2 regions of the Streptomyces sp. NPDC058812 genome follow, and region 1 is predicted to be linked to the other one. Evidence: riboswitches for the same ligand, from Rfam matches in the RefSeq annotation. Region 1 holds a riboswitch; the other holds the start of a gene.

Region 1 (14,102 bases):
GTCGGCTCCCAGGGCCTGGCCAACGTCAGCCACGGCTGCGTCGGCATGAGCACCGCCAACGCCGAGTGGTTCTTCGGCGTCGTCCAGGAGGGCGACCTCGTCGAGGTGGTCAACTCCGAGGGCGAGACGATGGAACCCTTCGGCAACGGCTTCGGCGACTGGAACCTCGACTGGAACAAATGGCGTACGGGCAGCGCCCTGACCGGCGGCACCGACAGCGCCCCGAACACCCAGGAGGCGGCACGGCTGCGGCCGACGGTGGTGTGAGGTGCCCCGGGGCGCCCCTAAACGCCCTGCAGCCTCTTCTGCCGCAGCAGCGCGGCCAGCGCACCCGCGAACTCGACCGGTTCCACCGGCAGCGTCACAGCCGCCTCCGCCCGGCTCCACGTCGCCAGCCAGGCGTCCTGCGGCCGGGCGATGAGCAGCAGCACCGGCGGGCACTGGAAGACCTCGTCCTTGATCTGCCGGCAGAGCCCCATGCCGCCCATGGGCACCGCCTCGCCGTCCAGGACGCAGACGTCGATCCCGCCCTTGTCCAGCTCCTTGATCACGGCGGCCTGGGTGGCGCACTCCACGAACTCGACCACGGGCACGTCCGGAGCCGGCCGTCGACCGGTCGCCAGCCGCACCTGCTCTCGGGTGTTGGAGTCGTCGCTGTAGACCAGCACCGTGGCGGTCGGCTGCATGCTTCCTCCGATACGCAGTGAAACAGTCGTAGCCCGTCGCGCCGGATGCTACTCCTTCGAACTCCTCGTCAACACTGGTTCGGACACGGCTTCGACGGGCCGTTCGATGGGCCATACGGGCAGTACAGACGGGGCGGACACTCCGAACGGCACCCCCCGGGGTGAGGGCGGGATAAGCGACCGACATAATGTCGGTCGTGGCGACAGCAACGACAGTAGAAACCGGGCACGCGCACCCGTCGGTCAACCGGCCGAACCTCACCAGCGTCGGAACCATCATCTGGTTGAGTTCCGAGCTGATGTTCTTCGCGGCCCTCTTCGCGATGTACTTCACCCTGCGATCGGTGACCGGCCCGGACTTCTGGTCCGAGAAGGCCGACGCGTTGAACTTCCCGTTCTCCGCGACGAACACCACGATCCTGGTGCTCTCCTCCCTCACCTGCCAGCTCGGCGTGTTCGCGGCCGAGCGCGGTGACGTGAAGAAGCTCCGAATGTGGTTCATCGTCACCTTCGTGATGGGTGCGATCTTCATCGGCGGTCAGGTGTTCGAGTACACCGAGCTGGTCAAGCACGAGGGCCTCTCGCTCTCGTCGGACCCGTACGGCTCGGTGTTCTACCTGACCACCGGCTTCCACGGACTGCACGTGACGGGCGGTCTCATCGCCTTCCTGCTGGTCCTCGGCCGCACCTACGCGGCCCGGAGGTTCACCCACGAGCAGGCGACCGCGGCCATTGTCGTGTCCTATTACTGGCACTTCGTCGATGTCGTCTGGATCGGTCTCTTCGCCACGATCTACATGATCAAGTAGTCGCGGCGCGCACCCGCCCAATACCAGAAGCATCGACGCAGAAGATCCTGACACCGGGGTAATCCGTGAAAAAGCTCTCCGCACGACGACGCCACCCGCTGGCGGCGCTCGTCGTCCTACTCCTCGCGCTGGCATGCACAGGGGGGCTGTACGCCGCGTTCGCACCCGCGGGCAAGGCGCAGGCCGATGAAACCGCCCAGTCCCTCGCCATCGACGAGGGCAAGAAGCTCTACGCCGTCGGCTGTGCCAGCTGTCACGGCACCGGGGGTCAGGGCACCACCGACGGCCCGAGCCTGGTCGGCGTGGGCGCCGCGGCCGTCGACTTCCAGGTGGGCACCGGCCGTATGCCGGCCCAGCAGCCCGGCGCGCAGGTCCCGCGCAAGAAGGTGATCTACTCCCAGGCCGAGATCGACCAGCTGGCCGCCTACATCGCTTCGCTGGGTGCCGGTCCGGCCATCCCGTCGGAGGAGAAGTACGGCCCGGAGGGCGCGGACATCGCCAAGGGCGGTGAGCTGTTCCGCAACAACTGCGCGCAGTGCCACAACTTCACCGGCAAGGGCGGCGCCCTGACGCACGGCAAGTACGCGCCGAGCCTCGAGGACGTCGATCCCAAGCACATCTACGAGGCCATGCAGACCGGCCCGCAGAACATGCCCTCCTTCCCCGACACCACGATGTCGGAGCAGAACAAGAAGGACATCATCGCCTACCTGGACGCGGTCAACAGCGACGACACCGTGGAGCCCGGTGGCCTCAACCTCGGCGGACTCGGTCCGGTGAGTGAGGGTCTGTTCGCTTGGGTGTTCGGACTGGGCGCCCTGATCGCCGTCGCCGTCTGGGTCGCCGCTCGGACCGCAAAGGCCAAGAAGTCATGAGTAGCCAAGACATTCCAGAAGAGAACCTGCCCGCTGAGCAGGACGCCCCGCACCGGCACGGCTCGCTGCGCACCGCGGACGAGCAGAACCCGTTCGCCGACCCGGGTCTGCCGCCCCACGAGCACCGGATCCAGGACACCGACGAGCGGGCCGCCAAGCGGTCCGAGCGCACGGTCGCCCTGCTGTTCACGCTGTCGATGCTGGCCACCGTCGGCTTCATCGCCTCGTTCGTGACGATCCCGGTCGACAAGTCGGTCTACATCTTCCCGCTCGGTCACATCAGTGCGCTGAACTTCGCGCTCGGCATGACGCTCGGCGTCGCGCTGTTCGCGATCGGCGCCGGCGCGGTCCACTGGGCCCGCACGCTGATGTCCGACGAGGAGGTCGCCGACGAGCGTCACCCGATCGAGGCCGACGCCGAGACCCGTGCCAAGGTCCACGCGGACTTCAAGCAGGGCGCCAAGGAGTCCGTGATCGGGCGCCGCAAGCTGATCCGCAACACGATGCTGGGCGCGCTCACGCTGGTGCCGCTCTCCGGCGTCGTCCTGCTGCGCGACCTCGGCCCGCTGCCCGGCACCAAGCTCCGGCACACCCTGTGGTCCAAGGGCAAGCTGCTCGTCAACATGAACACCCACGAGCCGCTGCGCCCCTCCGACGTCGCGGTGGGCTCGCTCACCTTCGCCATGCCCGAGGGCCTGGAGGAGCACGACGAGGAGTTCATGACCGAGATCGCCAAGGCGGCCCTGATGATCATCCGGCTGGAGCCGGAGGCCATCAAGGACAAGCGCGAGCTCGAGTGGTCGCACGAGGGCATCGTGGCGTACTCGAAGATCTGCACCCATGTCGGTTGCCCGATCTCCCTGTACGAGCAGCAGACGCACCACGCGCTCTGCCCCTGCCACCAGTCCACCTTCGACCTTGCCGACGGTGCCCGGGTGATCTTCGGTCCCGCCGGTCACGCCCTGCCGCAGCTGCGCATCGGCGTGAACGACGAGGGTTACCTCGAAGCGCTCGGCGACTTCGAAGAGCCCGTCGGTCCTGCCTTCTGGGAGCGCGGATGAGCACTACAGCCAACGAAGCCCCCCGCTCTCGCGGGAAGGCACCGGCCGGCGAGCGCGTCGCCGACTGGGCCGACGGCCGGCTGGGGATCTACTCCCTGGCCAAGGCCAACATGCGCAAGATCTTCCCCGACCACTGGTCGTTCATGCTGGGTGAGGTCTGCCTTTACAGCTTCATCATCATCATCCTCACGGGTGTGTACCTGACGCTGTTCTTCCACCCCTCGATGAACGAGGTCACGTACCACGGCTCGTACGTGCCGCTGCAGGGCCAGCTGATGAGTGAGGCGTACGCCTCGACGCTGGACATCAGCTTCGACGTCCGCGGTGGTCTGCTCATCCGGCAGATCCACCACTGGGCGGCGCTGATCTTCCTCGCCGGCATGTTCGTGCACATGATGCGCGTCTTCTTCACCGGCGCGTTCCGCAAGCCGCGTGAGATCAACTGGCTGTTCGGCTTCCTGCTGTTCGTCCTCGGCATGTTCACCGGCTTCACCGGTTACTCGCTCCCGGACGACCTGCTCTCGGGCACCGGTATCCGCTTCATGGAGGGCGCGATCCTGTCCGTGCCGATCGTCGGCACGTACATCTCGTTCTTCCTCTTCGGCGGGGAGTTCCCCGGCCACGACTTCGTGGCCCGGTTCTACTCGATCCACATCCTGCTGCTGCCGGGCATCATGCTCGGCCTGGTGGTCGGCCACCTGATCCTGGTCTTCTACCACAAGCACACGCAGTTCGCGGGTCCCGGCAAGACCAACAAGAACGTCGTCGGCATGCCGCTGCTGCCGGTGTACATGGCCAAGGCCGGAGGCTTCTTCTTCCTGGTCTTCGGTGTGATCGCCGCCGTCTCGGCCATCGCCACGATCAACCCGATCTGGTCCATCGGCCCCTACCGGCCGGACATGGTCTCCACCGGCGCCCAGCCCGACTGGTACATGGGCTTCTCCGAGGGCCTGATCCGTGTGATGCCGGGCTGGGAGATCAACTTCTGGGGTCACACGCTCGTCCTGGGTGTGCTCATCCCGCTGATCATCTTCCCGCTGGTCCTGGCGACGATCGCGGTCTACCCGTTCATCGAGTCCTGGGTCACCGGCGACAAGCGCGAGCACCACATCCTGGACCGCCCGCGGAACGCCCCGACCCGGACCGCCTTCGGTGTCGCCTGGATCACCTGGTACATGGTGCTGCTGATCGGCGGCGGCAACGACCTGTGGGCCACGCACTTCCACCTGTCGATCAACGCGATCACCTGGTTCGTCCGCATCGGGTTCTTCGTCGCCCCGGTCGTCGCGTTCATAGTCACCAAGCGGATCTGCCTCGGCCTCCAGCGCCGGGACAAGGAGAAGGTGCTGCACGGCCGCGAGTCGGGCATCATCAAGCGCCTGCCGCACGGTGAGTTCATCGAGGTGCACGAGCCGCTCAGCCAGGAGCAGCTGCACACGCTCACGGCGCACGAGCAGTACAAGCCGGCCGAGATCGGCCCGGAGGTCGACGAGAACGGCGTCCGGCGCAAGGTGAAGCGCACGGAGAAGCTCCGCGCCAAGCTGAGCAAGGGGTACTACGGCGAGGAGTCGCAGATTCCGAAGCCGACCGTCGAGGAGTACAAGGAGATCACGAGCGGCCACGGCCACCACTGACCCTCCAGCGTCGCCACACCACGGCCGAAGGGCCCCGTCCGTTCCGCGGACGGGGCCCTTCGCCGTGCCCGGGGCTGGATAGGGTGGGACCACACGTGGGACCACACTCCCTTTCCGCGAAACACACGATTCAGGAGCGGCTCATGAGCGCTGTGACCCCCGCTGGAGGCGACACCGCGGCGGGCCGCTCCTGGCCCGCCCTGCTGAACGGACTGCTGGACGGCCAGGACCTCTCCGCGGACGACACCGCCTGGGCGCTGGACGTGATCATGCGCGGCGAGGCGACCGACGCGCAGATCGCCGGCTTCGCGGTGGCGCTCAGGTCCAAGGGCGAGACCGTCGAGGAGATCTCCGGCCTCGTCCGCACCATGTACGCGCACGCCAACGTGATCGAGGTGCCGGGGGAGACGGTCGACATCGTCGGCACCGGCGGCGACGGCGCCAAGACGGTCAACATCTCCACCATGTCGGCGATCGTCGTGGCCGGCACGGGCGCGAGGGTCGTCAAGCACGGCAACCGGGCCGCCTCCTCGGCGTCCGGGGCCTCCGACGTCCTGGAGAAGCTCGGGGTCAACCTGGAGCTGACGCCGAAGCGGGTGGCGGAGGTCGCCGAGGAGGCCGGCATCACCTTCTGCTTCGCCGTGAAGTTCCACCCGGCACTGCGCCATGTCGCGGCGGCGCGCGGCCAGCTGGGTATCCGCACCGTGTTCAACTTCCTGGGTCCGCTGACCAACCCCGCCCAGGTGAAGTCCCAGGCGATCGGGGTCGCCCACGCCCGGATGGCGCCGATCATCGCCGGTGTCTTCGCCGAGCGCGGCCACTCGTCCCTGGTCTTCCGGGGCGACGACGGCCTCGACGAGCTGACCACGACGTCCACCTCCCGGGTGTGGGTCGTGCGGGACGGCCGGGTGACCGAGGAGACCTTCGACCCGCGGGACGTCGGCCTCGAACTGGTACCGGTTCAGGCGCTGCGCGGCGCCGACGCCTCCTACAACGCCGACGTCGCCCGCCGCCTGCTGGCCGGCGAGACGGGCCCCGTGCGGGACGCGGTGCTGCTGAACTCGGCGGCGGCCCTGGTGGCGCTGGAGCCGGGCGACGGGCCGTTGACCGAGCAGATCCGGGCCGGGATGGACCGGGCCGCGGAGGCGGTCGACTCGGGCGCGGCCAGGCGGGTCCTGGAGCGCTGGGTGGCGGCGACCCACGCGTAGCCGCCCTCTCGTGTGACGTGCGTCCCGCGATCCGGACTCGGGTTGCGGGGCGCCGATCATTTCCCCTAGGTTTTTCGTCAGGTCATGAGTGACAGTCATGAGGCCCCGGCCGACTGTCCGGCAACCCTCCGTCCGTGGCGGGGTGCCCCGGGTGAAGACCAGGCCGTGGACAGCAAGGTTCACGGCAAGCGCGGACCCCTCGCACGCTTTCAAGAGTGTGGGTCCAGGGGTCCTGGGTCGTCCGAGGGAGTCTCCCGTGAACAAGCGAATGCGATAGGGCCGCAGAGCCCCGCCTCCGCACACCTCTTCTTCACTTCGCATCTTCACAGCGCCCCTCTTGGCGCTGGTCCTCACGGGAGTCCGCCATGTCCGTACCCACCGCTGTCGCCACCCCGCTGCCCGTGCTCGGCCGGGACGTCACCGTCCCGCTCGTCACCGGCGGGGAGGTCACCTACGCCGCGCTCGACTACGCCGCCAGCGCGCCCGCGCTCCAGCGGGTCTGGGACGACGTGGCGGCCTACGCCCCCTACTACGGCAGCGTGCACCGCGGGGCCGGGTACCTGTCGCAGCTGTCGACCGACCTGTTCGAGAACGCCCGGGAGACCGTCGCCGAGTTCCTCGGATGCCGGGAAGGGGACCAGGTCGTGTTCACCCGGTCCACCACCGACTCCCTCAACCTGCTCGCCGCCGCGCTGCCCGCCGGCTGCCGGGTCTTCGTCTTCGAGACCGAGCACCACGCCTCGCTGCTGCCCTGGCGGGACGCCGACGTGACCTACCTGGACGCCCCGCGCACTCCCGCGCAGGCCGTCGAGACCCTGGAGCGCGCCCTCGCCGCCCGCGAGCCCTACGGCCCCGCCCTGGTGTGCGTCACCGGCGCCTCCAACGTCACCGGCGAGCTGTGGCCGGTGCGCGAACTGGCCGCCGCCGCGCACGCGCACGGCGCCCGGATCGTCCTGGACGCCGCCCAGCTCGCCCCGCACCACCCCGTTTCCGTGGCCGACCTGGACGTCGACTGGGTCGCCTTCTCCGGGCACAAGCTGTACGCCCCCTTCGGCTCCGGTGTGCTGGCCGGCCGCGCGGACTGGCTGCGCGAGGCGGAGCCGTACCTCGCCGGCGGCGGCGCCAGCCGCAGGGTCACCCGGCGCGCCGACGGCGGCGTGGACGTGGAGTGGCACGACAGCGCCGCCCGCCACGAGGCCGGGTCGCCCAACGTCATCGGCGCCTACGCCGTCGCGTCCGCCTGCAAGGCCCTCACCGAGGCCGGGTTCGACACGCTGGTCGCCCGCGAGGAATACCTGATCGGGAAGGTGCGGGAGGGCCTCGCCGAGGTGCCGCAGGTGCGGATCCTCTCCCTCTTCGGCGACGCCGCCCCCCGCGTCGGCGTGCTCTCCTTCGTCGTCGACGGCTGGAACAGCTCCCACTTCGCCGCCGCGCTCTCCGCCGAGTACGGCATCGGGGTGCGCGACGGTCTGTTCTGCGCCCACCCGCTGGTGCGCACCCTGCTCGGCAGCGACCCGCAGGCGCAGGGCGAGTGCGGCGCCCCCGAGGCGGCGCCGGGGGAGAAGTCCCTCAACGCCATCCGCGTGAGCTTCGGCGCGGGCACCCCGGACGAGCACGTCGAGCGGTTCGTGAACGCCGTCAAGGAACTGGTGAACGACGGCGCCCGGTGGAACTACCGGACCGAGGACGGGCGTTGCGTGCCCGACACGTCCGCCGCCGACACCTCCGCGGTCGGCACCGCGGCCGCCGGCACCGCCGCCTGACCCGGCAGCCGCGACCCCAGCAGGATCATCCGCAGCGCCCGCTCCGTGGCGTCCGTGAGGAGTTCGGCGGCGCGCAGCAGTGCGTCCGCCAGGGCCATCGGCGCCGGCATGATGCCGTGGCAGGCGTCCACCCCCGGCACCTCGTGCGCGCCCTCGCCGAGCGTGCCGGCCAGGGCGAGGACGGGACGGCCGTAGAGCTTGGCGCGGCGGGCGACCTCGGCCGGGACCTTGCCGCGCGGCGTCTGGTGGTCCAGGGCGCCCTCGGCGGTGAGCACCAGGTCGGCGCGGGCGAGGCGGGCGTCCAGGTCGAGGTGGTCGAGCAGCACGTCGAAGCGGGGCAGCAGCCGGCCGCCGACCGCGGCCAGCCCGGCGCCCAGCCCGCCGGAGGCGCCGGTGCCGGGGCCGCCTCGCAGGTCCGTGCCGATGACACCGAGGTCCCGGGTGAGGACGCGCGCCCAGTTCTCCAGACCGGCCGACAACTCCTCGACCTGCGCGGGCGTCGCCCCCTTCTGCGGGCCGAACACCCGGGCCACGCCCCGCTCGCCGCACAGCACGTTGAACGGGTTGCAGGCCACCAGCAGCTCGGTGTCCTTCAGCCGGGCGTCCAGACCGGACGGATCGATGCGGGCGAGGCGGCTCAGCTCCCGGCCGCCGTGCGGGAGTTCGAAGCCGTCGGCGTCCAGCAGCCGGGCCCCCAGCGCCTGGAGTGCGCCCGCGCCCCCGTCCGACGTGCCCGAGTCGCCGCAGCCGACCAGGACGCGCCGTACCCCGGTGTCGAGCGCGGCGCGGATCAGCTCGCCGACGCCGTACGTCGTCGTGGCGCCCGGGTCGCGCAGGGCGCGGGGGACCAGGGAGAGGCCCGCGACGGCCGCCATCTCCACCACCGCCGTGTCCTGGGCGCCGAGCAGCGCGAAATGGGTGCCGACGGGTTCGCCGACCGGGCCGGTGGCGGCCAGCGCGACCAGCCGCCCGCCGGTCGCGGCGGCCAGCGCGACGGCCGTGCCCTCACCGCCGTCCACCAGCGGGACGCGGTCGATCTCGGTGTCCGGCAGGACCCGGCGGACACCCGCCGCGATGGCGTCGGCGGCGGCCTGCGCGGACAGGGACTCCTTGAAGCCGCTGGGGGCCACGACGACACGGTTCAGCGGAGAGGGCATGGAGGACATGGAGGGCTCCTTCAACGAGTCACGGGTACGCCGAGCAGCGGCCAGACGGCGGCGGCGAAGAACAGCACGAGGGCGGCGGTCAGCGGCGCCAGGACGGCGGACAGCCGCAGCAGGTCGCGCGGGGAGTAGGTGGGGGTGCCGGGGATGTCGGAGAAGAGCGTGACCGGCTTGGCGGAGGCCGGCAGCGTGTGGCAGAAACCGGCGGCCGCGGTGGAGGCGAGCGCGGCGGCGACCGGGTTGACCCCGGCGCCCACGGCCGCGGCGATCACCAGCGGGACCAGGACGGAGGAGCGGGCCGAGCGGGACTGGAGGACCAGGTGGGCCGCCGTGCTCACCGCCACCACGACCCCGAGGAAGACGGCCGGCGCGACGTGCGCGGGCAGCCCCGACACCAGCCACCTCGCCGCGCCGGAGTCGGCGAGCGCGACGCCCATCGCCATGGTCGCCGCCATGAACAGCAGCAGCGACCAGGGGACGGTCTTCAGCGCGTCCTTGAGCTGTACGGTGCCGAGCGCGGGCGAGGAGGCGACGACCGCCCCGATCAGCGCCACGACCGCGGGCGACACATGGTGCAGGGGCTCGCTGCACCACAGGGCCACCACCGTGGCCAGCAGCGCGGCGCAGCGCTTCTCCGCCTGCGTCCAGGGACCGGTGACCGGCTTCTCGCTGTGCCGCTGTATCTCCTCGGCGGTGATGTGGACCGGGGCCTTGCGGTCCGCTCGCCGTGTGGTCGTCAACAGGACCGTCTCGGCGGCCAGATGGGAGGAGGTCACGGCCAGCGGCAGGCCGAGCAGCAGCCACTGGGTGAAGCCGATCCGGTCGCCGGTCGCCTCCCACAGCACCGACACCGTGATCAGATGCGCTCCCGCGCCGATCAGGGTCGCCACCGCCGACAGCAGGATCACGGTCGGGAACAGCAGCGCCAGCATCACGACCAGTCGCTTCCGGTCGGCGAGGGCCTTGGCGAGGGCGAGGAACACCGGCAACGCCAGCGCCGCCCGGCCCGACGTGGCCGGCACCGCGAACGCCGTCACGACCAGCGCGGCCGTCGTCAGATGCACCAACTGCCGTACGCTGCGCGCCCCGCCGACCAGGAACGCCGCCGCCCGCCCCGCGAGGCCGGTCCGGGTCACCGCCGCCGCCAGCACGAAGGCGCAGATCAGCAGCCACACCGTGTCGTCGCCGAGGGTGCCGAAGAGGGTGTCGCTGCTGATCACGCCGGTAGCGGTCAGCGCGAGTCCGGCGCCCAGCGCGATGTACGTGTCGTCGATCGGCGTACCGATCCAGGCGCAGGTGGCCAGCGCGAACACGGCGAGGGTGAGGCGCGCGTCACCGCCGAGGGCGGGGAAGTTCGCTGGTACCGCCAGCAGCGCGCACAGGGACAGCGCCACGCAGAGGGCCGCCGCCAGGCGGAGGTTCAACGTCACGTCATCGAGGGTTCTCCCGGGTGGTGAGTCCTCAATGAGCCCGACATGAAGGAAACTTCACACAAAAGCCGGTCGGCCGTCGGCGGGCCGGGTACGTCAGCCCGGCAGCCGGTACCCCATGCCCCGTACCGTCTCCACCCGTTGCGCCCCCAGCTTCTTGCGCAGCGCCCGCACGTAGACGTCCACGATGTTGGAGCCGGGGTCGAAGTCGTAGCCCCACACGTGGGACAGGATCTGCTCCCGCGACAGGACCTGCCCAGGGTGGCGCAGGAACAGTTCGAGCAGCACGAACTCACGGGCCGTCAGGTCGACCGTCCGCTCCGCGGCACGGGCGCGGCGGGTACGCAGGTCCAGGGAGAGGTCGCCGGACCTCAGCACCGTCACCTCCGGTGCCCTGGCCGCCGTACGCAGTCGCAGCCGAACCCGGGCGAGCAGTTCCTCGAAGCGGAACGGCTTGGTCATCCAGTCGTCGGCGCCGCCCTCCAGGCCGGCCACCGTGTCCCGTACGGAGTCCCGTGCGGTCAGCACGATCACCGGGGTCGTCACCCGGGACTCGCGCAGCTCCCGCAGGACCGTGAAGCCGTCCCGGCCGGGCAGCCCGATGTCCAGGACGACCAGGTCGAAGCCGCCGGTGAGGGCGTACTCGTAGGCGGCGTCGCCGTCGGCGACAGCGGTGGTGGTGAAGCCGTTGGCGCGCAGGCCCTTCTCGACGAAGGAGGCGATGCGCTCCTCGTCCTCGACGATGAGGATGCGGTTCATGGGCGTGCCTCTTCCGGAATCAGTCCAGTGTCAGTACGAAGGTGGCGCCGCCACCCTCGGTGGTGCGCAGGGCGACCCGCCCGCCGTGGCCCTCCGCGATCGCCTTGACGATCGACAGCCCGAGCCCGGCACCGCTCCCGCGCACCCCGCGCCGGGCCGTGCCGCGCCGGAACCGCTCGAAGACGACCTCGGCGTCCTGCGGCTGGACCCCGGGCCCGGAGTCGGCGACGTACAGCTCGACGCGGGTGCCGTCGGCGCGGGAGCCGATGCGGATGGTCTGGCCGGTGGTGGTGTGCTGCACGGCGTTCTGCGCGAGCTGCACCATGGCCTGGGTGACGCGCTGGGGGTCCAGCTGGGTTTCGCGGTCGGCGACCTCGGCCAGCACCCACTCCCGGTCGCCGAGGGTGCGGGCCTTGACGTAGACGTCGGCGGTGAGTTCGGCGAGCTGGACCGGCTCGGGGGTGACGAAGTCGGGGCGGTCGGCCTTGGCGAGCAGCAGCAGGTCCTCCACGATGCGGCTCATCCGGTCCAGTTCGTCGGTGACCAGGCGGACGGTCTCCTCGCGTTCCGCCGGGTCGTCGCCCATCAGTTCCAGGTGGCCGCGCACGATGGTGATCGGGGTGCGCAGCTCGTGGCTCGCGTCGTCGACGAACCGGCGCTGGGTGGCGAAGGCGCGTTCCAGCCGGTCGAGCATGGCGTTGAACGTCTCGGCGAGCGCGGCCACGTCGTCGTGGCCGTGCACCGGGATGCGCCGGGTCAGGTCCTGTTCGGTGAGCTGCGCGGCCGTGGTCCGCACCAGCCGTACCGGTTTGAGGATGCGGCCCGCGACCACCCAGGCGATGCCGGTCGTCATCAGCAGGGCGACGCCGGAGATGGCGAGCAGGACGCGGAACACCTCGTCCGCGCGGGCCTGTTCCCGCCCGGGGTGGAAGGCGACCACGAAGGCGGCCGCCGGTTCGCCGCCGTACCGGGCCACGGTGACCTTTGCCCAGCGGATGTCCCCCTCCGGCCGGTGCAGGGTGCCGGTGGAGTCCGGGGAGGCGTAGATGCGGCGCCTGGCGTCGGCGTCCTTGTGCAGGGGCAGGGCGACCGGGATCTCGCGCTGCTGGATGATCTGCGTGGGCTTGCTGCCCTGCTCGCCCACCAGTCCGATCAGTTCCTCGTCCAGGTCGGCGTACTGCCTCTCCAGGAAGACCCGCAGCAGCCGACCCGGGTCGGTGAACGGGAGGCCGGTCTCCGGGTCGAAGCCCTGCTCCTCGAAGTTGGCGAACTCGCCGGCCTCCTGGGCGAGCAGGCCGTTGATCCGCTGGTCGGTGTCGCGCAGCAGGATCGAGCGGGTGGTCGCGGCCACCGAGGCGAGTGCGACCGCCATCACGAGCAGCAGCCAGAGCAGGATGCGGACCCGGGCCGAGATCCGGCGGCGTTCGCGGTCAGCCGTCGTCGCCGGCTCCGTCGTCGGCGCCCTGGTCGTCTCCGGCGTCGTTGCCTCGGTCGTCGTCATCGTCGTCATCCGGAGCGCTGTCGGTCACCGGTGGCCGGGTCACCACCTGGTCGCTGGGCGTCGGCTCGGGCGAGGAGGAGGTGGGCGAGGAGGAGGTGGGGGTCGGGGTGGGGGAGCCGCTCTCCAGCTCCACCTTGGCCGGGACCTTGGGTTCCTGCGGACTGTCGGTGAGGGCGAAGCTGGTCGCCGCGATGCCGAGCGGGATCAGGACGACGGCCGCCAGGGCCGCCATCCGGCGTGAGAAGACCATGCCCCTGATCCTGCGCCCGATACCCCGCGTCCCGGATGAGTCCGGGATGAAGAACTCTTCATCAGCGTCCTCGACAGGCCCTAGTTGTCGAGCCCGATGGCGAACGCCGCCTCCAGGTCGTGCTGCGAGTACGTCCGGAACGCCACGTGCGTGTCCGTGCCCTCCACGCCCGGGATCTTGCTGATCCGGCCGGGGATGACCTCCGCCAGGTCCTCGTGCTCGTTCACCCGGACCATGGCGATCAGGTCGTAGGTGCCGGTGACGGAGAAGACCTCGCTGACGTTCTCCAGCGCGGCGATCTGCTCCGCGATCTCGGGGATCCGGTCCACGCTGGTCTTGATGAGGACGATCGCGCTGATCACGGCTGTTTGTCTCCCTCGGAAGCCGTCACTGGAACGCTCTTCACTCTAGTCGTACGCCCGAACCGCACCCAGGCGAAGACGAAGCCCAGCCCGAAGCCGACCAGGTGCGCGAGATACGCCACCCCCGGCCCGTCGCCGGCCCGCCCCGCGGCCATCCACTGGAGGCCGGCCCAGAAGGGCAGGACGACCCAGGCCGGGAACCGCAGCGGCAGGAAGAAGAGGAAGGGCAGGAGGCTGGTCACCCGGGCGCGCGGGAAGAGGAAGAGGAACGCGCCGAGGACCGCGGAGATGGCCCCCGAGGCGCCGACCAGGGACTGCTGGGAGTGGGCGTTGGCTCCCGCGTAACCGAGCAGGGCCAGGTAGCCGCAGCCGAGGTAGAACAGGGCGAACTGGAGCCTGCCCATCCGTTCCTCGGTCATCGCGCCGAAGACGTAGAGGAAGAGCATGTTCCCCAGCAGGTGCACCCAGCTGCCGTGGACGAACAGCGCCGTGGCGGGGGTGAGGGCCGATCCGGGGGAGTCCTCGAACAGTTCTGCGGGGATCACGCCCCAGCGCCGGAAGTAGGCGCGCTGCGCGGCGAGCAGTTCGTCGCCGGTGCCGT
Region 2 (14,102 bases), on a different contig from region 1:
ACGACGACGAGGTCGCCGTCCTCGGCGATGCGGCGGGCGTCGTAGCCGGGGCTGCCGGAGTGGCCGAGCTTGTAGGCGCCGCCGTAGATCCACACCATGACCGGGCGGCGGGCGGCCGGGTCGGGGGCGGGGGTCCAGACGTTGGCCGTCAGCCAGTCGTCGCCCTCGGGCACGTCCAGGACGCCGGTGGCGCCCGCGATGCCGAGGTCCTGCGGGGGCGGCGGGCCGAAGGAGTACGCCTCGCGTGTTCCGTCCCAGGCGCGGGCGGGGCGCGGGGCGGCGAACCGGGCCTCGCCCACCGGCGGTTCGGCGAACGGGATGCCGCGGAAGACGCTCAGGCCGTCCTCCCGCCGTCCCCGTACCGATCCGGCGGCGGTGCGCACCACGGGCCCCGAGGCCTCGGGGTTCGTCATCGATCACTCCTCACTGAACGCCGTTGGACGTACGTACGGCAGTAGTTGGTGATCCCACGGACTTTACGCCGCGGTGCGCATCCGGACCGGTCCGGGTCAGCTGAGGGACTTCAGCGACGCCGCGTCGTAGGGGGCGAGCGCGTCGAAGTTCCCGGCGAGGACCTTCTCGGCCCACCGCGGGTCCTGGAGCAGCGCCCGGCCGACGGCGACGAGGTCGAACTCGTCGCGCTCCAGGCGGTCGAGGAGGTTGTCGAGGCTGCCGACCGGGGCGCCCTCGCCCAGGAAGGCCTTGGTGAAGTCGCCGTCCAGGCCCACCGAGCCGACCGTGATGGCGGTCCTGCCCGTCAGCTTCTTGGTCCAGCCGGCGAGGTTGAGGTCGGAGCCGTCGAACTCGGGACGCCAGTAGCGGCGGGTGGAGGCGTGGAAGGCGTCGACGCCGGCCGCGGCGAGCGGGGCGAGGATCGCCTCCAGCTCCTCGGGGGTCTCGGCGAGGCGGGCACCGTAGGCCTCCTGCTTCCACTGGGAGTAGCGGAAGATCACGGGGAACCCGGGCGAGACGGCGTCGCGCACGGCGGCCACGATCTCGGCGGCGAAGCGGGTGCGGGAGACCGGGTCGCCGCCGTAGGCGTCGGTGCGGCGGTTGGTGCCCGCCCACAGGAACTGGTCGAGGAGGTAGCCGTGGGCGCCGTGCAGTTCCACGCCGTCGAAGCCGATGCGCTCGGCGGCGGCAGCGGCCTCGGCGAAGGCGCCGATGACGTCGTCCAGGTCGCGCTGGGTCATCACCTTGCCGGTGACCTCGTCCTCGCCGATGCGCAGGCCGGAGGGGCCGACGGCGGGGGCGTCCGCGAACGGCGGCTCGCCGGCCTTCCGCACCATCCCGACGTGCCACAGCTGCGGCACGATCGTGCCGCCCGCCGCGTGCACCGCCTCGGCGACCTTCGCCCAGCCGGCCAGCTGCTCCTCGCCGTGGAAGCGCGGGACGCTGTCGCTCTGCCCGGCCGAGTCGTGGCCGACGTACGTGCCCTCGGTGACGATCAGGCCGACACCGGCGGCGGCGCGACGGGAGTAGTACGAGACCACGTCGTCGCCGGGGATGCCGCCCGGGGAGAACATCCGGGTCATCGGGGCCATCGCGATGCGGTTGGGCACGGTCAGGCCGTTGATGGTGGCCGGGCGGGCGAGGATCTGGGCGGCGCGCGAGGCGGCGTCGGGGGCGGTGACGGTCACGTGGGGGCTCCTAGGGAGGTACCGGGTGGTATGTGCGCATGCATTGATCGCGCCTACACGACAACGGGCGCACCCCTCGCGGTCATTCCGCCCGCGGCTCCCGGCCCGGCGTGATCCATGGCACATCGCGGACGGGAGCCGGCGAAAACGCCCGAGGGCGGCACCCCCTGCCGGAACAGGGGGTGCCGCCCTCGGTACGTGAAGGACGGTCGATCAACCAGAGGTCGATCAGAAGTCCATGTCACCGCCCGGAGCGCCGCCCGCGGCGGCCTTCTCCGGCTTGTCGGCGATGACGGCCTCGGTGGTGAGGAACAGCGCGGCGATGGAGGCGGCGTTCTGCAGGGCAGAGCGGGTCACCTTCGCCGGGTCGATGATGCCCTCGGCGATCATGTCGACGTACTCACCGGTCGCGGCGTTGAGGCCGTGGCCGACGGTCAGGTTGCGGACCTTCTCCACGACGACGCCGCCCTCGAGACCACCGTTGACGGCGATCTGCTTCAGCGGGGCCTCCAGGGCGAGCTTCACGGCGTTGGCGCCGGTCGCCTCGTCACCCGACAGCTCCAGCTTCTCGAAGACCTGGGAGGCCTGGAGCAGGGCCACGCCACCACCGGCGACGATGCCCTCCTCGACGGCCGCCTTCGCGTTGCGAACGGCGTCCTCGATGCGGTGCTTGCGCTCCTTGAGCTCGACCTCGGTGGCGGCACCGGCCTTGATGACGGCCACGCCGCCGGCCAGCTTCGCCAGGCGCTCCTGGAGCTTCTCGCGGTCGTAGTCCGAGTCGCTGTTCTCGATCTCGGCGCGGATCTGGTTGACCCGGCCCTGGACCTGGTCGGCCGAGCCGGCGCCGTCCACGATCGTGGTCTCGTCCTTGGTGATGACGACCTTGCGCGCGCTGCCCAGGAGGTCGAGCGTGGCGTTCTCCAGCTTGAGGCCGACCTCCTCGGAGATGACCTCACCGCCCGTGAGGATGCCGATGTCCTGGAGCATCGCCTTGCGGCGGTCGCCGAAGCCCGGGGCCTTGACGGCGACGGACTTGAAGGTGCCGCGGATCTTGTTGACGACCAGGGTCGACAGGGCCTCGCCCTCGACGTCCTCGGCGATGATCAGCAGCGGCTTGCCCGACTGCATGACCTTCTCCAGGAGCGGCAGCAGGTCCTTGACGTTGCCGATCTTGGAGTTGGCGATCAGGATGTACGGGTCGTCGAGCGACGCCTCCATACGCTCCATGTCGGTGGCGAAGTACGCCGAGATGTAGCCCTTGTCGAAGCGCATACCCTCGGTGAGCTCCAGCTCCAGACCGAAGGTCTGGGACTCCTCGACGGTGATGACGCCTTCCTTGCCGACCTTGTCCATGGCCTCGGCGATGAGCTCGCCGATCTGGGTGTCGGCGGCGGAGATGGAGGCCGTGGAGGCGATCTGCTCCTTGGTCTCGACGTCCTTCGCCTGCTCCAGCAGGGCGGCGGAGACGGCCTCGACGGCCTTCTCGATGCCGCGCTTCAGGGCCATCGGGTTGGCACCGGCGGCGACGTTGCGCAGGCCTTCCTTGACCAGGGCCTGGGCGAGAACGGTCGCGGTGGTCGTACCGTCACCGGCGACGTCGTCCGTCTTCTTGGCGACTTCCTTGACCAGCTCGGCGCCGATCTTCTCGTACGGGTCCTCGAGTTCGATCTCCTTGGCGATGGAGACACCATCGTTGGTGATCGTGGGGGCGCCCCACTTCTTCTCGAGGACGACGTTGCGGCCCTTGGGGCCGAGCGTCACCTTGACGGCGTCCGCGAGCTGGTTCATGCCGCGCTCGAGGCCGCGCCGTGCCTCCTCGTCGAACGCGATGATCTTGGCCATGTGAAGTGGTCCCTCCAGGACTGGGGGTGATTCCTTCGGACCGCGCCCGCGCCCGCGACGGACGGCTCGCCGGCCTCGTGGTTCCTTCCCCACCCGGCCTGCGGGCCTCACCGACCCGGTCCTTCGTTGTCACTCTCACCTTCAGAGTGCTAACGCAATGATTAGCACTCGACCCTGCCGAGTGCAAGCGCCTCTCGGGGATCGGCGCGGGTTCGGGGCAGACCGAAGGGCCCGCACCCCGTGGGGTGCGGGCCCTTCGGAGAAGACCGCTGACTTGCCGTGGTCGCGCGTCTCAGGCGCTGAGGCGAACCATGTCGGCCTGCGGGCCCTTCTGACCCTGCGAGATCTCGAACTCGACCCGCTGGCCTTCTTCGAGGGTGCGGTAGCCGTCCATCTGAATCGCGCTGTAGTGGACGAAAACATCCGCACCACCGTCGACCGCGATGAAGCCGTACCCCTTCTCCGCGTTGAACCACTTGACGGTGCCCTGAGCCATGCCTAACTCCCCTATTACTGGCCCTTGCACAGATCCGCACTTCGCGGACCCGGGTCAGACCTCACCCCCCACGACTGGGGGCGTGCGCCGGAACGCGTCGACCGCGGCTGAATGTATCTGTCCAACTGCCGTCTGCAACAGGTCAATCGGACGAGAAATCTGGACGTACCTGGTCCGGAATGTGGCGAGAATTCGCCTGAATTCGGGTCAAGTCGGGGCACACAAAGAGAACAAAAGCCGCGAAATACGCCCACACTTTGGCTACATCTTGTCGGGCCGGCGGCAGGAATTCAGGGTTCCCGACCTTCCGATCGGGAGCGCGTTCCCCAACCCTACCGCGCTCAACCACATGGAATTGCCCCCTCCGCTTCTCTTACGGAGGGGGCAATTCGTTGAACTGAGCGTTACCGCGATTACCAGAGGTAACGAGGGGCGGGTCAGCCGCCGGCGACCGCCGGGATGATGGAGACGCCGGCGCCCTCCGGGGTCGCGGTCTCCAGGCCCTGCTCGAAGCGGACGTCGTCGTCGTTGACGTAGACGTTGACGAAGCGACGCAGCTTGCCCTGGTCGTCCAGGACACGGGCGGCGATACCGGTGTGGTTCTTCTCCAGGTCGGCGATGACCTCACCGAGGTTCGCGCCGTCGGCGGCGACCTCGGCCTTGCCGCCGGTGTAGGTGCGCAGGATGGTCGGGATGCGAACGGTCACGCTCATGCGAGGCCAGCCTCTCGGAAGGAGTCCAGGTTCGGGCGGATGGTGGCGGTGAGGCCGGTGCCGGCCACCGCATCGAGGGTCTTCAGGCCGTCGCCGGTGTTGAGGACGACGGTGGTGAGGGACGGGTCCAGGACGCCGTCCTCGATCAGCTTCTTGGTGACGCCGACCGTCACGCCGCCCGCCGTCTCCGCGAAGATGCCCTCCGTGCGGGCCAGCAGCTTGATCGCGTCCACGACCTGCTCGTCGGTCACGTCCTCCACGGCGCCGCCGGTGCGGCGCGCGATGTCGAGGACGTAGGGGCCGTCGGCCGGGTTGCCGATCGCCAGGGACTTGGCGATGGTGTCCGGCTTCTGCGGGCGTACGACGTCGTGGCCGGCCTTGTAGGCGGTGGACACCGGCGAGCAGCCCTCGGCCTGGGCGCCGAAGATCTTGTACGGCTTGTCCTCGACCAGGCCGAGCTTGATCAGCTCCTGCAGCCCCTTGTCGATCTTCGTGAGCTGGGAGCCGGAGGCGATCGGGACGACGAGCTGGTCGGGCAGGCGCCAGCCGAGCTGCTCGCAGATCTCGTACGCGAGGGTCTTGGAGCCCTCCGCGTAGTACGGACGCAGGTTGACGTTGACGAAGCCCCAGCCCTCGCCGGCCGGGTCGCCGATCAGCTCGGAGCAGAAGCGGTTCACGTCGTCGTAGTTGCCCTCGATGCCGACCAGCTCACCGCCGTAGACGGCGGCCATGACGACCTTGCCCTGCTCCAGGTCGTGCGGGATGAACACGCAGGAGCGGAAGCCGGCGCGGGCGGCGGCGGCGCCGACGGCACCGGCGAGGTTGCCGGTGGAGGAGCAGGAGAGGGTGGTGAAGCCGAAGGCGCGGGCGGCCTCGATGGCCTGCGCGACGACGCGGTCCTTGAAGGAGTGCGTCGGGTTGCCGGAGTCGTCCTTGACGTACAGACCGCCGGTGACACCCAGCTCGCGGGCCAGGTTGTCGGCCTTGACCAGCTTGGTCCAGCCCGGGTTGATGTTCGGCTTGTCGGCCACGTCGGCGGGGACGGGCAGCAGCGGGGCGTAACGCCAGATGTTCGCGGGGCCCGCTTCGATCCGCTTGCGCAGTTCCTCGGTGTCGTACGCCGAGAAGTCGTAGGCGATCTCGAGCGGGCCGAAACACTCCTCGCAGGCGAAGACCGGGCCGAGCGGTACGCGGTGACCGCACTCGCGGCAGGTGAGCGCCGCGGCGGGACCGAGATCGACCGGGGTGGCGGCGGAGGGGGTGGAAGCGGTGGTGTCGGTGGTGCTTTCGACAGTCTGCACAGCCATGTGAGGCGAGGCCCTTTCTCCTCATCTTCCTCACGACGCATCTCGCCGTGAGACGGATTTGGCACCTTCCCTAGCCGGGAGCCTCGCCACGTCCGCGTGACAAGAACCGACTGGAGGGTTGCCGGGGCTTCAACGGGCCGTATCCCTCTGCCCCTCTGGATGAGCGGTCTTCAGTTGTTGTTCGCGCGGTGACCCCGGCATGCGATGGTCACCCGCGTTGTTCAAGACTGTAACCGACGTCCATGACCGTTGAGATAGTCGTCCGAACCGCGAGATGGATCACAGAGGGAGCCGGAGACCGTGCTGGAAGAAGTCGAGCGCTGGCTGAGCGCACGCTCCTGGTCCGTGGCGGACCGGCCGATCCAGCAGCTCATGGCCGCCAAGCACGCCACCGGGCAGTCGGTCAGCGTGGTGCTCCCCGCCCTCGACGAGGAGGCGACCGTCGGCGGCATCGTCTCGGTGATCCGCCGGGAGCTGATGCTGCGGGTGCCGCTCGTGGACGAGCTGGTGGTCGTGGACTCCGGGTCGAGGGACCGTACGTCGGCGGTGGCCGCGGCGGCGGGCGCCCGTGTCGTGCACCGCGACGCGATCCTCCCCCGCGTCCCGGCCGTGCCGGGCAAGGGCGAGGTGCTGTGGCGCTCGCTGCTGGTGACCGGCGGCGACATCGTCTGCTTCGTCGACGCGGACCTGCGCGAGTTCTCGGCCGACTTCGTGTCCGGGATCGTCGGCCCGCTGCTCACCGAGCCGGACGTGCACCTCGTGAAGGCCATGTACGACCGGCCCCTCGACGCCGCTCCCGGCCAGGGCGGCCGGGTCACGGAACTCATGGCCCGTCCGCTGCTCAACATGCACTGGCCGCAGCTGGCCGGCTTCGTACAGCCGCTCGGCGGCGAGTACGCGGCCCGCCGTTCCCTCCTCGAACAGCTCCCCTTCCCCGTCGGCTACGGAGTCGAGCTGGGCATGCTGGTCGACGCCCTGCACCTGGTGGGCCTGGACGCCCTCGCACAGGTCGACGTCGGCGTCCGCAAGCACCGGCACCAGGACGGCCAGGCACTGGGCCGCATGTCCGCCGCGATCTACCGCACCGCCCAGCTCCGGCTGGCCCGCGGCCACCTGGTCCGGCCGTCCCTCATCCAGTTCGAGCGGGGCGCCGACGGCTTCGAGCCGCGCACGTACTCCGTGGACGCCGAGGAACGGCCCCCGATGACGGAGATCGCGGAGTACGCGGCCCGGAAGGCGGCCTGAGCGTCAGCCGGGTACGCCGTCCGACCAGCGCCAGGTGCCGCCGGAGTCCGGCTCGCAGGTCAGGTACTCGCCGCCGCGGCCGTGGGTGCTCAGGCCACGGTGCTTCTTGGCGCAGAACTGGCCGTCGGCGTAGCAGTTGCCCGCGGGACTGGTGAGCTCGCAGCCGCCGGTGCCGCCGCCGGAACCGGTGCCGGGGTCCGCCGTCCGGGCCGGCTCCTCGGGCCGCGGTTCCGGTTCCGGGGTGTACAGCGCGTCCCCGGAGCAGTCGTGGCCGTTGCGCGGGACGGTGAACGCCACCTCGTGGGAGCCGCCGGGGTCGTCGATCTGCTCGCAGACCTCCTCGCCCGCGGACCAGGAGGAGGCCCGCTTCCCGCCGGTGCCCTGGAGCTGGACGGCGTAGGCGAGCCCGGCCTTCTTGGCCGCACCGACCGCCTCTCCGATGGTGGCACCGGTGTGGTCGTCCAGCGTGACGACGGCGGGTGTGGGCGTGGGGGTAGGTGTGGGGGTCGGCGTCGCGGTCGGTGTCGGCGTCGGTGTGGCGGTGGCCGAGGCCGGTCGCCCGTCCGCCGCGTCCGCACCGGCGCTGCCGTCGCCGCAGCCGGCCAGGGCCAGCGCGGAGGCCGCGACCAGTGCCACCGCGCCCGCGCGTCCGCGCATGCGTATGGGCATGGAGCCCACCCCCCAGGAAGTTGAAATGTGCACCGCACATCCTCATTCCCTTCACGCCATCCACACAAGGCGCGTGACGCAATCGATGCCGAGGGACCGCCCGCCCACGTTTGAGGGTTTCGGGGCCGGGCTAGGTTGAGGCGTATGGCTTCAACCTTCGGTGCTGCTCAGGTGCTGGTCGCCTCCAACAGGGGGCCGGTCTCGTACGAGGTGCGGGAGGACGGTTCGCTGCACGCCAAACGCGGCGGTGGCGGGCTGGTCTCCGGACTGTCGGCCATCGGGCCGGACGCGGGGGCACTGTGGGTGTGCTCCGCGCTCGGCGACGGCGACCGCGAGGCGGTGCGGCGCGGGGTCGGCGAGGACGGCGTACGCATGCTGGACGTACCGGCCGACGTGCACGCGGACGCGTACAACGGCATCGCCAACTCCGTGCTGTGGTTCGTGCACCACATGCTCTACCAGACACCGCTGGAGCCGGCCTTCGACGCGGAGTTCCGGCGGCAGTGGGCCTCCTACGAGGCGTACAACCGGGCCTTCGCCGAGGCGCTGGCCGAGGAGGCGGCCGAGGGCGCGGTCGCGATCGTGCAGGACTACCACCTGACGCTGGTGCCGGGGATGCTGCGCGAGCTGCGGCCGGATCTCAGGATCGGGCACTTCTCGCACACGCCGTGGGCGCCGGTCGACTACTTCCGGCTGCTGCCGGACGACATCGCCGAGCAGGTGCTGCGCGGCATGCTCGGCGCCGACCGGCTCGGGTTCCTCACCCGGCGGTGGGCGGACGCGTTCACCGCGTGCTGCGACGCGCTGGTGTGCGGGCTGGGCGGCACGGAGATCGGCGTGCACGGGCTCGGCGCGGACGCGGACTTCCTGCGGCAGCGGTCGCACGAGGCGGACGTGGACGAGCGGATGGCGGCGCTGCGGGACGAGATCGGCACGGCTCCGGACGGCGGTGCGCGCCGCACGATCGTGCGGGTGGACCGGACCGAGCTGTCGAAGAACATCGTGCGGGGGCTGCTGGCGTACCGGGAGCTGCTGGCCGGGCGGCCGGAGTGGCGGGAGCGGGTGGTGCACGTCGCGTTCGCCTACCCCTCGCGGCAGGACCTCGCCGTGTACCGGGACTACACCGCCGAGGTGCGGCGGGTCGCGGATTCGATCAACGACGAGTTCGGGACGGCGGGGTGGACGCCGGTCGTGCTGCACGTGAAGGACGACTTCGCGCGGTCGCTGGCGGCGTACCGGCTGGCGGACGTGGCGCTGGTCAACCCTGTGCGGGACGGGATGAACCTCGTCGCGAAGGAGGTGCCGGTCGTCTCCGACGAGGGGTGCGTGCTGGTGCTGTCCCGGGAGGCGGGGGCGTACGAGGAGCTGGGGGAGGACGCGCTGGTGGTGAATCCGTACGACGTGTCGGGGACGGCGGAGGCGTTGCACGAGGCGTTGTCGGTTGGTGCCGGGGAGCGGGCGGAGCGGTCGAAGAGGTTGGCTGCGGCGGGGACGGCGTTGCCTCCGGCGCGGTGGTTTCTCGAGCAGTTGGAGGCGTTGCGGGGCTGAGCGGGGGCGGGTCGCGCGGCCCGGCGCCGGCGGGGTGCCGCCTGCGGCCCCCGTGCCGCCCCAGGCCGTTCAGGCACTGGGGGAGGCACGACTGCCCGCGGGCTGCGGCGGGGGCTACGCGAGCCGTGCGGCCAGGGAACGCAGTAGCCGCACCACTCCCGGCGGGCCGTCGACCACCACGTCCGCTCGTTCGCGGAGGTCCGGGACCTCGTCGCTGCCGCTGCAGACCAGGAGGCCGGGGGTGCCCTCGGTGCGGAGGGTGTCGACGGCCGTGAAGGCGGGCAGGTCACCGAGGTCGTCGCCGGCGTAGAGGACGGCCCCCGCGTCCAGCTCCCGGACGTACTCCCGCAGGGCCGCGCCCTTGTCCATGCCGGGTGGGCGCAGTTCCAGGACCATGCGGCCCGGTTCGACGATCAGGCCGTGGCGGGAGGCAAGGTCGGTGAGGGGGGCGCGCAGGGCGTCGAAGGCGGCCTGGGGGTCGGGGGCGCGGCGGGTGTGGACGGCGACCGCGTGGCCCTTCTCCTCGATCCACGTGCCCTGCCCCGCCCCGGAGCGCTCCAACAGCCCCGGCAGCTCGGCGCGGACGGCGGCGACGCCGGGGTGCGGTTCGGGAGTGGTGAGGGCGCCGGTGGCGGCGTCCCAGCGCTCGGCGCCGTAATGGCCGAGGACGACGAGGTGGTCGAGGCCGGGCACGTCGGCGAAGCCGCCGTGGTGGACCGCGACCTCTGCCGGGCGGCCGGTGATCACCGCGACGGAGGCGACCTTCGGGGCGAGGGCCGCGAGCGCCGGTACGGCGTCCGGGTGGGCGCGGGCCCGGTCGGGGTCGGCGACGATCGGGGCGAGCGTGCCGTCGAAGTCGAGGGCGATCACCGCGCGGCCGGGGCCGGTGAGAAGGGCGTCGAGCCCTTCGCGTCCGGCCGCCGTCGCGGGTGTCGGCAGGTGGTCCGGGGAGTCGTCACGGGTGGAGTCCTGGTGGCTGCCCATACCGCGAACCTATCCCGCCGGGGCGGAAGACAATCTCGCCGCTGCCTCGCCACTGCCGCACCGCTGCCCCATCGTGCCTCGCCGTGCCTCACCGCTCCGAGCGACGCGACTCCCGTATCCGGCGCAGCCGGTTGACCGTCACCGGGTCGGCCGCCAGGGCGCGGGGGTCGTCCAGGAGGGCGTTGAGGAGCTGGTAGTAGCGGACGGGGGCCAGGCCCAGCTCCTCGCGGATCGCGCGCTCCTTCGCGCCGGGGCCGGGGAAGCCGCGGCGTTCCAGCGCGAGGATGTCGCGCTCCCTCTGTCCCAGGTCCATGGACGGCACCGTAACGCCCGCCACCGACAGCGGCCCGATACGCCGCTACTCAGCCACTCCGCTACTCAGCGCTGCCCGCTCGCATCGCCGTCGTCTGGATCTGGCCGAGTACCTCCTCGGGGCTGCCGCCGGGGGCGACCGCCTGGCCGATCTGCTTCTTGACGTCCGCGCTGACCGAGGCCCAGGAGGTCTTGCCGACCGGGTACAGCTCGGAGAGCAGCAGTTCGTCCAGGAAGGGCTTGAGGTTCTTGTCCTCCGCGGCCGTGCTCATGACCTGGGACGCGGACGTGGTCACCGGCAGCAGGTCGTACTTGCGGGAGAAATCGAGGACGTTCTCGTCGCTGTAGACGAAGTCGAGGAAGTCGCCGATCTCCTCCTGGTGGCCGTTCTCCTTGAAGGCCGTCATCCAGTCGGTGACGCCGAGCGTGTTCCGGCTCTCGCCGTCGATGCCGGGAGTGGTCACCATGCCGTACTTGACCCCCTTGTCGGAGGCCATCTTCATCAGCGAGGGGTGCCCGTTGAGCATGCCGACGTCACCGTTGGCGAAGGCGGCGAAGGCGTCGGCCCGGTCGAGCTCGCCGGGGGCGACCGGGCCGGTGAGGCCCTCGCCGACCAGTTCGTCCCGCAGCCAGGTGAAGGTGGTGACGTTCTGCGGCGAGTCGACGGAGTAGGTGCCGACGTCGTCGGTGTAGCCGCCCCCGCCGCTGAGCATCCACTGCATCGTCTCGGCCTGTGCCTCCTCGGCGCCCAGCGGCAGCGCGTACGGGTACTTCACGCCCTCCGCCTTGAGCGCCTCGGCGGCCTCGGCGAGGTCGTCCCAGCTCTTGGGCGGCGTGATGCCGGCCTCGCTGAAGAGGGTCTTGTTGTAGAAGAGCACGCGGGTGGAGGCCGCGAAGGGCAGGCCGTACTGCACCCCGTTGACCTGGCCCGCGCCGGCGAGCTGGGAGACGAAGCCGGCCTGGACCGGGATGGAGAGCACGTCGTCGGCCCGGTAGAGCAGGTCCTTGTCCGCGTAGTCGGAGTAGGCACCGATCTGCGCCATGTCGGGCGCCTCGCCCGCGTCGACCATCTCGCGGACCTTGCGGTCGACGTCGCTCCAGGAGTGGACGGTGACGTCCACGTGCACGTCGGGGTGCTCGGCCTCGTAGGCCTTGGCCAGCTCGTCCCAGTATTTCTGGGAGCTGTTGGCCTTGCTGTCGCCGTAGTCGGCGGCGACCAGTTTCAGCGTCACCTCGCCGGAGTCTCCGGTGAGCCCGCAGCCGCCGAGGACCGCTGTCATGCCCAGTGCGGACACCACCGCGATCGTTCCTGTCCTACGCCGCTGCACCGTGATTCCCCAACCCTGCCGACGACTCGTCGTTCACTGCTTTGCTTACGCGTTCGCTTGTTCGCTTGTTCGCTTAACGGATTAAGGTCTACACCACGGCAGTGGACTAGACCTCTCCCGGGTCAACGGGCCACACTGTCCCCGTGAGACATGTCATCGCCCTCGATGTGGGCGGCACCGGGATGAAGGCCGCCCTGGCGGGGCCGGGGGGCGAGCTGCTGCACCAGGCCCGCCGGGCCACCGGCCGCGACCGCGGGCCCGACGCCGTCGTCGCGGGCATCCTGGACTTCGCCGCCGAACTGCGCGCCTACGGTGCCGACCGGTTCGGCGAGCCCGCCCGGGCCGCCGGTGTGGCCGTCCCCGGCATCATCGACGAGGAGCACGGCACCGCCGTGTACGCGGCCAACCTCGGCTGGCGCGACGTACCGCTGCGGGCGCTGCTCGGCGACCGGCTCGGCGGTATCCCGGTCGCCCTCGGTCACGACGTGCGCACCGGCGGGCTCGCCGAGGGCCGGATCGGGGCCGGGCGGGGCGCCGACCGGTTCCTGTTCGTGCCGCTGGGCACCGGCATCGCGGGCGCCATCGGCATCGACGGTGGGGTGGAGTCGGGCGCCCACGGCTTCGCGGGCGAGATCGGCCACATCGTCGTACGGCCCGGTGGCACCCCGTGTCCGTGCGGGCAGCGCGGCTGCCTGGAGCGGTTCGCGTCCGCGTCGGCGGTCAGCCAGGCGTGGGCCGAGGCGTGCGGCGACCCGGACGCGGACGCCGCCGACTGCGCCAAGGCCGTCGAGTCGGGCGACGCCCGCGCACTCGCCGTGTGGCAGGACGCCGTGGACGCGCTCGCCGACGGGCTGGTCACCGCGCTCACTCTGCTGGACCCGCGCGTCCTGATCATCGGTGGCGGCCTCGCCGAGGCGGGGGAAACCTTGTTCACACCGCTGCGGGACGCCGTCCGGCGGCGCGTCACCTTCCAGAAGCTGCCGGAACTGGTCCCCGCGGCGCTGGGGGACACCGCCGGCTGCCTGGGTGCCGGGCTCATGGCCTGGGACCTGCTCAGCACCACTCCTACGACCGCGACTCCCCCGGAGGTAACCACCTGATGGCCCCAAGCAAGGTTCTCGCCGGTGCCCGGGTGGTACTGCCCACCGGCACCGTGGACGACGGCCGCGTGATCGTCGACGGCACGCGGATCGCGGACACGGCGCCCCCCGGGGCGGAAGTCGTCGACGTGTCCGGGCACTGGGTGGTCCCCGGCTTCGTCGACATCCACAACCACGGCGGCGGCGGCGCCTCCTTCACCGGCGGCACCCACGAGGACATCCTCAAGGGCGTTCACACCCACCGACGGCACGGCACCACCACGGTGGTCGCCTCCACCGTCACCGGCGACCTGGACTTCCTCGCCCGGCGCGCCGGTGTGCTCGCCGAGCTGGCCCAGCAGGGCGACATCGCCGGCATCCACTTCGAGGGGCCGTTCATCTCCCCGTGCCGCAAGGGCGCCCACGACGAGCAGCTGCTGCGCGACCCCGACCCGGCCGAGGTCCGCAAGCTGGTCGACGCCGCACACGGGCACGCGAAGATGGTGACGCTCGCCACCGAGCTGCCGGGCGGCCTGGACTCCGTACGGCTGCTCGCGGAGCACGGCGTGATCGCGGCGGTCGGGCACACCGACGCGACGTACGAGCAGACGCTCCAGGCCATCGACGCGGGCGCCACGGTCGCCACGCACCTGTTCAACGCGATGCCGCCGCTCGGCCACCGCGCCCCCGGTCCGATCACCGCGCTGCTGGAGGACGAGCGGATCACCGTCGAGCTGATCAACGACGGCACCCATCTGCACCCGGCCGCGCTCCGGCTGGCCTTCCACCACGCGGGCGCCGCCCGGGTCGCCTTCATCACCGACGCGATGGACGCGGCCGGCTTCGGCGACGGCCGCTACCTGCTCGGCCCGATGGAGGTCGAGGTCGCGGACGGCGTGGCCCGGCTGGTGGAGGGCGGCTCGATCGCCGGCTCCACGC

The links. Region 1 has a riboswitch for S-adenosylmethionine ahead of ACFW48_RS27990 (aminotransferase class V-fold PLP-dependent enzyme). Riboswitches for the same ligand answer to the same signal wherever they lie in the genome.
Positions count from the first base shown of each region.
Region 2: linked by a shared signal. The riboswitch ahead of thrC (threonine synthase) and the one ahead of ACFW48_RS27990 (aminotransferase class V-fold PLP-dependent enzyme) in region 1 are both predicted to bind S-adenosylmethionine.

Region 1 is NZ_JBHYOB010000016.1:2,276-16,377, forward strand. Features, by position in the region: gene ACFW48_RS27955 (Ig-like domain-containing protein) at 1-267, shown strand, start outside; gene ACFW48_RS27960 (hypothetical protein) at 285-686, opposite strand; gene ACFW48_RS27965 (heme-copper oxidase subunit III) at 875-1,495, shown strand; gene ACFW48_RS27970 (c-type cytochrome) at 1,561-2,370, shown strand; gene ACFW48_RS27975 (Rieske 2Fe-2S domain-containing protein) at 2,367-3,431, shown strand; gene ACFW48_RS27980 (cytochrome bc complex cytochrome b subunit) at 3,428-5,065, shown strand; gene trpD (anthranilate phosphoribosyltransferase) at 5,209-6,273, shown strand; SAM riboswitch class IV at 6,354-6,470, shown strand; gene ACFW48_RS27990 (aminotransferase class V-fold PLP-dependent enzyme) at 6,639-8,036, shown strand; gene ACFW48_RS27995 (glycerate kinase) at 7,946-9,193, opposite strand; gene ACFW48_RS28000 (SLC13 family permease) at 9,214-10,629, opposite strand; gene ACFW48_RS28005 (response regulator transcription factor) at 10,726-11,388, opposite strand; gene ACFW48_RS28010 (ATP-binding protein) at 11,408-12,889, opposite strand; gene ACFW48_RS28015 (small secreted hydrophilic protein) at 12,819-13,139, opposite strand; gene ACFW48_RS28020 (Lrp/AsnC family transcriptional regulator) at 13,220-13,501, opposite strand; gene ACFW48_RS28025 (rhomboid family intramembrane serine protease) at 13,498-14,102, opposite strand, start outside.
Region 2 is NZ_JBHYOB010000003.1:392,984-407,085, forward strand. Features, by position in the region: gene ACFW48_RS08670 (carboxylesterase/lipase family protein) at 1-413, opposite strand, end outside; gene ACFW48_RS08675 (NADH:flavin oxidoreductase) at 510-1,640, opposite strand; gene groL (chaperonin GroEL) at 1,869-3,482, opposite strand; gene ACFW48_RS08685 (cold-shock protein) at 3,775-3,978, opposite strand; gene ACFW48_RS08690 (MoaD/ThiS family protein) at 4,416-4,691, opposite strand; gene thrC (threonine synthase) at 4,688-5,998, opposite strand; SAM riboswitch class I at 6,017-6,164, opposite strand; gene ACFW48_RS08700 (glucosyl-3-phosphoglycerate synthase) at 6,299-7,243, shown strand; gene ACFW48_RS08705 (hypothetical protein) at 7,247-7,912, opposite strand; gene ACFW48_RS08710 (trehalose-6-phosphate synthase) at 8,057-9,460, shown strand; gene otsB (trehalose-phosphatase) at 9,575-10,444, opposite strand; gene ACFW48_RS08720 (DUF3263 domain-containing protein) at 10,533-10,757, opposite strand; gene ACFW48_RS08725 (extracellular solute-binding protein) at 10,819-12,036, opposite strand; gene ACFW48_RS08730 (ROK family protein) at 12,267-13,184, shown strand; gene nagA (N-acetylglucosamine-6-phosphate deacetylase) at 13,184-14,102, shown strand, end outside.